2 regions of the Marinobacter adhaerens HP15 genome follow, and region 1 is predicted to be linked to the other one. Evidence: predicted binding sites of a transcription regulator. Region 1 holds the regulator's gene; the other holds the start of a gene.
What was found. The regulator LexA, encoded in region 1, represses DNA repair genes until DNA is damaged. The targets are predictions, from matches to a motif close to CTGTNTNNNNANACAG.

Region 1 (4,244 bases):
CAAACGCAAAATAGATGGCGTCCCGGCTACCCAGTGCCCCGGCGTTCCTGAGTTTGTCGACGAGCGTTTCAATCACCTCGACGCTGGAAAACTTCAGGGGTGGGCTTATGATCTCGAGGGGTACCACGCGTTCGGCCGCGGCGTCGATCACATCCATCGCCTGTCCACCGAGTTCACGAATGGACTCGGGGAGGCGCTCATCCGCCAGATCAAGATCCTTGATCGGATCGGAATCAAGCTCAACCGTGAAGTCGCCAAGAGCTGTCTGCAAGGTTGTCACATAGCGTGACTTGAGCTCAGGTGTGCCCTCCAGCATCTTCGCCGCCAATGTAACCAGCTCATCGTAGCCCAGACCAGACAGTTCGATCTCGACGCCAACCCGGCGTTCCTTCCCTTCGTTCGTCTCTAGGATGTCAGGCATCCTGCAGGCACTGACTTGGGTCATGGTGCTCCCTGGTTCGTGAGGAATAGTGCCCTAACCATATCACACCGCTGTTGATCCTCATTATTAAGCGGATGCAAGAAAATCAGGGAGCCGACTTTACACTGGATAAAACACTGTATATAGTCAGTTTACTGTATAAAAAAACAGGGCCACCGGAGCCACTCTTACGAGAGGCTGATGTTTGCAGCGGCCCGATCCCGATATAGCGGAGTAGCTTGATGAAGCTGACAGCAAGGCAGTCCCAGGTACTGGATATTATTCGCCGATACGTCGACGAGACCGGCTATCCGCCAACTCGTGCTGAAATCGCGGCAGAACTGGGCTTCCGTTCGGCCAACGCCGCGGAAGAACATCTCCGGGCATTGGCAAGGAAAGGTGCCATCGAGATGGTGCCGGGAGCGAGCCGCGGCATCCGTCTGCCTGAGGCGGAAGAAGACCTGGGCCTCCCGGTCATTGGTCAGGTCGCTGCCGGTAGTCCGATCCTTGCTCAGGAGCACATCGAGGATCACTGCACACTGCAGCCAGAATTCTTTTCGCCGTCTGCAGATTATCTTCTGCGGGTCCGGGGCATGAGCATGAAAGACATCGGTATTCTCGATGGCGACCTGCTGGCAGTTCACAGTACCCAGGATGTTCACAACGGCCAGGTGGTTGTTGCCCGGGTTGGCGATGAGGTCACGGTAAAGCGTTTCCGCAAGGAAGGCTCGAAAGTCTACCTGATTGCCGAAAACGAAGAATTCGCACCGATCGAAGTGGACCTGACCGAACAGGAGCTGTTCATCGAGGGTCTGGGTGTTGGTGTTATCCGCCGCTCTGACCTGCACTGAGCGGTTCGGATAGCCTCAGATAGTTTGAATAACGGGTGAATTATGGAACAAATGAGCTTTAATCAGAATCTGGCCTACAACCCCAATGCTCTGTCCTGTTCAGTGTCGGCAACCGCCGCCCGCGAGCGACGTTCCGTCATTCGCGCCCGACGCGCTCCGGAAACCACCGAACCCAAAGTCTGTGGCAATGTGACGGAGATCATTCTGCCGGAAGGCCAGGTAGAAAATTTCCAGCTGCTGTTGCCAATGCTGACCCAGCTGAATCAGGAGAAGCGCTGGCTGGCCTGGATCGACCCGCCCCAGGCGCTTGTTAGCAAGTGGCAAAAAATGCACGGGATCGTCGCCGGCGAATTGCTGGTGCTGCGTTCAACACCGGACTATCCTGCCCAGGACCTGGCAGAGCGAGCCCTCAGTGCCGGCACCTGTCACGCGGTGGTCATGTGGACCCGTAAACTGGGGCGAACTGCCTTCGAATCCCTGCAAAGAGCCTCGGCCGAGGGCAATAGCCACGGCGTCGTTCTCAGGCAGCGTTAACCGATCAATGCAGGGTGTAGGAGGGCTGGGCGTCTGAGGCGTCCAGTTCGTCATCTTCCCAGTCGATATCGTGGGCAACATTGCCTACAGCCTCAATGCCAGCTGCAATCATTGCTTTGGCAACCGACATATCCCGATCTTCCATCATTTCCCGGGCTTCTTCCGAAAAAGAGATTTTTACCAGTGGCGCACTGTCATCATCAATGCGGCGCAGGGCGTAATCGCCATTGGTCAATTGCACGATTTCAAAAAACGATGGTGACATTCAATAAACCTTCAAGTTAATACGATTTGAATAACCGGAGCTGGGAGTGGCTTACCACTCGCTGTGCTGCTCTTCCAGATCGTCGGCAAAATGTTTGACGGCGGTCAGCGTTTTCATCAAAGCAGCCGACGATCGATCCGGGCCGGAATCGGCCGATACCGCAATAATGTTTTCCTCGCTCACGGTTTTTTTGGTCGCCGGGGGTCTGCTTTGGGCGCGTTCGAGTTGCTCCATATGGTTCCACCAACTCCCGGATCGCTGTTCCAGCTCCTTCAGGCGGCCAACTTCACTCGGTTCTGGCCCGATAAGATCGACCAGCTCATCAAGGGTTGAAGGTTCCTCTGACTTTCTCTGGTATAGCCTCGCAACCAAGACCAGCAACAGTTTTCGAGACCGCAGAAGCAGCTCGATCGCCCCCTGAATAGCGGCTTCCCGGCGCAGCGCCTGTTCCGCCTCGTTGGGACGTTGTTCCTGAGCCTCGTCTGTGGGCCGGTCGAGTGGCTGAAGCAGCGTGCGGGCGAGAAAGAGCTTTTGAGAAACCAGTGAGTGCCATTGCGAGGCCATGGAATACCTTCAATCCCCCAACGCGGGTGTAACCCCGAAAAATTAATTCGTCACTATATCATTTTCGCTATCAAATTTCTTCCATTCTCTGTGCGGTGAGGTTTCACAATAAAACACAAACATTCACTTGAAACGACCGTTTGAATTTGGCAAAAAGGCGCCCGGCTGTGCGAGTTCTGCTCGTGGCGGCTACCCAACAGCATGAATTTCTGGAGGTGTAAGGGATGCGAAGCCAACTCGTTGCAGGTGTCGCACTGGTTTTTCTCGGGTTTTCCGGACAGGCCCTGTCCAAGGTCACGGCCGCCGAGGCCGAGCGGCTGGGTGGTGAACTGACCCCGGTCGGAGCCGAAAAGGCGGGCAACCGCTCAGGCAGCATACCCGAATGGACCGGAGGTTTGGCCACGCCGCCGGACGGCTGGCGTGAGGGGCAGGTGGAAATTAACCCGTTTCCCGAAGATGACGCTCTTTTCGTTATTACCTCCAACAATCTGGAGCTATACAGGGACAAGCTTTCAGACGGCCACATTGCCATGCTGGAGAAGTATGGGCCCGACTTCTTCATGCCGGTTTACCAGACCCGACGGACTGCTGCGTTTCCCGAGCACGTCTACGACAAATTTCGTGAGAACGCGCTGACAGCGCAGTTGCTGGACAACGGTAACGGCGTTCGCGACACCATCATGACCAGTTCCTTCCCGATTCCAAAAAATGGTCTGGAGGTTATCTGGAACCATATCCTTCGCTATCGGGGCGAAGAAATTTCCCTGCGTAGTGCCTCTGCAACGCCCCAGAGGGATGGCTCCTACAACCCGGTGGTCAATGATTACGACTACTTCTTCGCATACAGCCAGAGGGGCGCGGAGCTGGCGGAAATCGATAACAAGATTTTTTACCTGAAGACGGACACCGTCTCACCGTCGTCACTGGCCGGCACCATCACGCTGGTGCATGAAACGCTTGACCAGGTGCGGTCGCCGCGTCTTGCGTGGCGGTACGATTCCGGTTCCCGTCGTCTTCGCCGGTCGCCCAACCTGGCCTACGAAACCGACCTGCCGAATTCATCCTCGCTGCGGTCCGTCGACCAGAAAGACATGTACAACGGTGCGCCTAACCAATACGACTGGGAGCTGAAAGGCAAGCGCGAGTTGTTCGTGCCCTACAATGCCTACAAGCTTCACGGGCCAGAAATCGAAGCCGACGACGTGATTCGTCCGGGCCATATCAATCAGCAGCTTACCCGCTACGAACTTCATCGGGTTTGGGTAGTCGAAGCGAAACGCCGTACCGGTATCAGCCACATTTATGATCGCCGCGTGTTTTACGTGGATGAAGACAGCTGGCAGATCCTCGCGTCCGAGGAATACGATGCAGAGGGGAATCTGTGGCGTGTGTCGGAAGCTCACAACATCAGCTATTACAGTGAGCCGGTATTCTGGACTACCATGGAAATGACTTACGACCTGAAGGCGGAGCGTTATTACGTTGATGGGCTGGATAATGGATTCCCGGCGTACGATTTCGCCCCGGGGTTCCGTGGCAACGAATTTACTGCCTCCGCCGCCCGTCGTGCCGCTCGCCGCTGATTTCCAAGGAGACTGACATGGCAGAC
Region 2 (4,244 bases), 1.4 Mb from region 1:
CTCGTCCAGCAACTGTTCAACCACCGGATGGCGCCCTTCTTCAATGTCAAAACCCGGGGATTCGCTGAACTCCGGCGCGGAAAAGCGCAGGGAGGTGGCGCGCTCGGCAAAATTACTCAGCACATCCAGTTCTGCCAGTGCCTGGGCGGCATCCTGAAGTGGCGCAAGTTGCCCGGCGACGGTTTCCAGTACGTCATCGTACAGGCCTTTCTCACGGGCCAGGGCCCGGCTCTTGGCACTCAGGGCCTTGTCCTCGAACTCCTTGAGTTCCGGCGTGATGAATCGCTCGGCGTTTTTCAGGGTCTGCCGGCGAATATAATCCACCGGCGCCTGATCGGACTGGGCCCGGCTTATTTCGATGTAGTAGCCGTGGACCCGGTTGTAACCTACTTTGAGGGTGCTGATACCGGTGCGATCCCGCTCCCGGGTTTCCACATCCAGCAGATACTGGCCGGCGTTTTCGCTGATGTTGCGCAGCTCGTCCAGCTCCTCGTCGAAGCCTTCCCGGATGACCCCGCCTTCACGGATCACGACCGGGGGATTGTCGATGATGGCGCGCTCCAGCAGATCCGCCAGTTCCGGGTATTCCCCAATGATGGTCGCCAGCCTGACGACGTGGTGGGAATTGACCGGTTTCAGGGTTTCCTGCAGGTCCGGCAGGGCCTGGAAGGCATCCCGAAGCCGCGCCAGGTCTCTTGGGCGGGCCGAACGAAGGGCGACCCGTGCGAGCACGCGCTCAATGTCGCCAACGGCTTTCAGTAGATCGTGCACCGGCTCATAGTGGAACCCGTCCAGCAGTGCCGATACCGCCTGCTGACGCTGGCGGACGATCTCCACATCCCGAAGCGGCCGATTCAGCCAGCGCCGGAGTTCCCGTCCACCCATGGATGTGGCAGTGCGGTCCATGACCCAGGCGAGGGTGTACTGGTGGCCGCCCATGAGATTGGTGTCAATTTCCAGATTGCGACGGCTGGCCGCGTCCAGGATGACTGCTTCATCGCGCCGTTCACGGGTCAGCTTGCGAATATGGGGCAGGGCGGTACGCTGGGTTTCCTTGGCATACTGCAGCAGGCAGCCCGCGGCACAGACGGCGAGATTGAGTTCCTCGCAGCCGAAACCTGTCAGGTCCCTGACCTGAAGCTGATGGGTAATAACCCTGCGGGCCGTATCGGATTCGAAGAGCCAGGGCCCCTGACGGCGTATTCCGGTGAAACCCTCCAGAACGTCCTCGTAGGGAAAATCCTCGCTGATCAGGATTTCCGCCGGACGCAGGCGCTGCAGCTCGCCCTGCAGGGCCTCCAGGTTTTCCAGCTCCGACACGGCAAAACGACCGCTGGAAATATCGAGCGAGGCAAAACCGAACTGCTCCCGATGGTTATAGATAGCCACCAGCAGATTGTCCCGTCGATCCTCCAGGTAGGCGTCGTCGCTCAGGGTGCCCGGTGTGACAATCCGCACCACCTGTCGGTCAACCGGACCCTTGCTGGTGGCAGGATCTCCGATCTGTTCGCAGATGGCGATGGATTGACCTGCCCGAACCAGCCGGGCAATGTAGCCCTCAGAAGAGTGATAGGGGATGCCGGCCATGGGGATCGGATTGCCGCCAGATTGGCCCCGGGCGGTGAGGGTAATATCCATCAGCTCGGCCGCTTTCTTGGCATCTTCGTAGAACAGTTCGTAAAAGTCCCCCATGCGGTAAAAAACCAGTTCATTGGGGTGCTGGCCCTTGATCTTCAGGTACTGCTGCATCATTGGGGTGTGCTTGGAAAGATCGGTCTGAGCTGCTGACATGAACGGGTCCGGTAGCCTTGCTTTGGATGAAGGCGTGAATTGTAAGAAAATAACCGCCGTGATGAAACGAAGGAGGTCATTATGCTGGCCAGCGATCAGGAATTGGAAGAGGCAGGCAACCGCCTTGGTGAACGACTGCTGACAACCGGCCGTACCGTTGCGACGGCGGAGAGTTGCACCGGCGGCTGGGTTGCGAAGGTACTGACCGATCGTGCCGGTTCTTCGGCCTACGTGCTGGGTGGCCTGGTCACGTACAGCAATGAGGCCAAGCAGGGGCTTCTGGGCGTAACCCGGAAATCGCTGGATGAACACGGTGCGGTCAGCGAACCGGTGGTGCGGGAAATGGTTGCCGGTGCCCTGGTGGCGACAGATGCTGACGTTGCCGTGGCTATCAGTGGTGTTGCCGGGCCCGGCGGTGGCAGCGAGGAAAAGCCTGTGGGCACTGTCTGGTTTGCCTGGGGTAGCAGCCCCGCCTTCACCGTGGCGGTGGTAAAACACTTTGAGGGTGATCGTGATCAGGTTCGCAGGCAGGCCGTTCTCTTTGCCCTTCAGGGGGTTAACAATTTTGTGGACGAAGTCTGACGGCTTTCACATCCGGAGGGGTTGGTCTCCTCTGCGGGTTATGTTTTAATACTGTTCAAATATACAGGGAATTGGCTGTTCGAGCTGTACAGATTCCCGATTCACTATTTCGCTGCCAGCCTTTTTCTGAGGGTGGCGGCCCGGGCGACAGAGGGTTTGCACTGATGGAAGACAACCGCAAGAAAGCATTGAGCGCAGCACTTGGGCAGATTGAGCGCCAGTTCGGCAAGGGCGCCGTGATGAAAATGGGCGATCAGCCCCGCGAAGCCATTCCTGCGGTCTCCACCGGTTCCCTTGGCCTGGACGTTGCCCTGGGTATTGGCGGTCTTCCATATGGTCGAATTTGCGAAATCTACGGTCCGGAAAGTTCCGGTAAGACGACGCTCACCCTCCAGGTAATTGCCGAAGCACAAAAAGCCGGCAAAACCTGTGCATTCGTGGATGCCGAGCACGCGCTCGATCCGGTTTACGCCGAAAAGCTGGGCGTCAATGTGGACGACCTTCTGGTGTCCCAGCCGGATACCGGTGAGCAGGCCCTGGAAATTGCCGACATGCTGGTTCGTTCCAATGCGGTAGACGTGATCATCGTAGACTCCGTGGCGGCCCTGACCCCGAAAGCGGAAATCGAGGGTGAAATGGGCGACAGCCACGTAGGTCTGCAGGCGCGACTGATGTCCCAGGCGCTTCGCAAGCTGACCGGTAATGTCAAACACGCTAACTGCCTGATGATTTTCATCAACCAGATCCGTATGAAAATCGGGGTTATGTTTGGCTCGCCCGAAACCACCACCGGTGGTAACGCGCTGAAATTCTACTCCTCCGTTCGCCTTGATATCCGCCGCATTGGTGCCGTGAAAGATGGTGACGAGGTGGTCGGTAACGAGACCCGCGTGAAAGTGGTCAAGAACAAAGTATCGCCGCCGTTCAAGCAGGCCGAGTTCCAGATTATGTACGGTAAGGGCATTTACCACATGGCGGAAGTGCTGGATATGGGCGTCAAGGAAGGCTTTGTCGACAAGTCCGGAGCCTGGTACGCCTACAATGGCGACAAGATCGGTCAGGGCAAGGCCAACGCCTGCAAGTTCCTGGAAGAAAACATGGACATTGCCAACGAGATCGAAGCCAAGGTTCGGGACAAGTTGATGCCCAAGCCTGAACCCAGGAAAGACGCAAAAGAAGAGCCCGCAGAAGCCAACGGCGAGCTGCTCTAAACCTTACCAGGCGAAGACGAAAGGGGCGGCAGGCGTAAATTAAGGCCTGTCGCGCCCTTGCTACCTTCGCTTTTCTTTTCAGGTATTAACTTTTCTTCCAACTCCCGCCGAAAGTGACCCGGTTCAGCGCCAATATCGACCTCGAGCCGCTCCAGGTAATCTGCTCCGCCTGCCTGCTGCAACTGGCTTTTGATCCAGCTCCTGTATCTTAGTCGACGATAGAGTGCCTTTAGTTTTTTTCCGTTGAGATAACGCATCGACTTCTCCTCCTTTCGCGGTTCACCTTGTAATCCATGGTAAGCAGAAGTCTTTGCAAGGTATCGGTTCAGATCGTTTAAAAGTCCTAGTAACAGATCGACTATTTTTGCCTCTGTGCTGCTCAAATAATGAGCATCTGTGCTTGCTGCGTCTTCCTCCGGTTTGAGCTGGCCTAAGAATGAATCCATACTCTCCAGGTGCCCAAATTCTTTGCTCTTCAGCTACAAATCAGGGTCTGTATGGAAGCAAGAAAGAGATTATTGATAGTCGCTCATGCACCTTCCCCAAATACTCTCAAGCTTCGGGAGGCGGCCGAGCAGGGGGCGCACCATGAAGACATCGAAAGCGTAGAGGTAAAGGTGCTGGCGCCCCTGGACGCCGGTCCCGATGACGTTCTGGCCT

Region 2: recA (recombinase RecA) is a predicted target of LexA. The motif match lies at 2,425-2,440, and genes of this name have one in related genera.

Annotation. Positions count from the first base shown of each region.
Region 1 is NC_017506.1:2,452,012-2,456,255, reverse strand. Features, by position in the region: gene HP15_RS11635 (amidoligase family protein) at 1-445, opposite strand, end outside; gene lexA (transcriptional repressor LexA) at 661-1,272, shown strand; gene HP15_RS11625 (cell division inhibitor SulA) at 1,315-1,806, shown strand; gene HP15_RS11620 (hypothetical protein) at 1,811-2,071, opposite strand; gene HP15_RS11615 (DUF6586 family protein) at 2,123-2,635, opposite strand; gene HP15_RS11610 (DUF1329 domain-containing protein) at 2,860-4,218, shown strand; gene HP15_RS11605 (hypothetical protein) at 4,236-4,244, shown strand, end outside.
Region 2 is NC_017506.1:1,067,244-1,071,487, forward strand. Features, by position in the region: gene mutS (DNA mismatch repair protein MutS) at 1-1,791, opposite strand, end outside; gene pncC (nicotinamide-nucleotide amidase) at 1,873-2,373, shown strand; gene recA (recombinase RecA) at 2,538-3,584, shown strand; gene HP15_RS05230 (hypothetical protein) at 3,581-4,030, opposite strand; gene HP15_RS05235 (flavodoxin family protein) at 4,082-4,244, shown strand, end outside.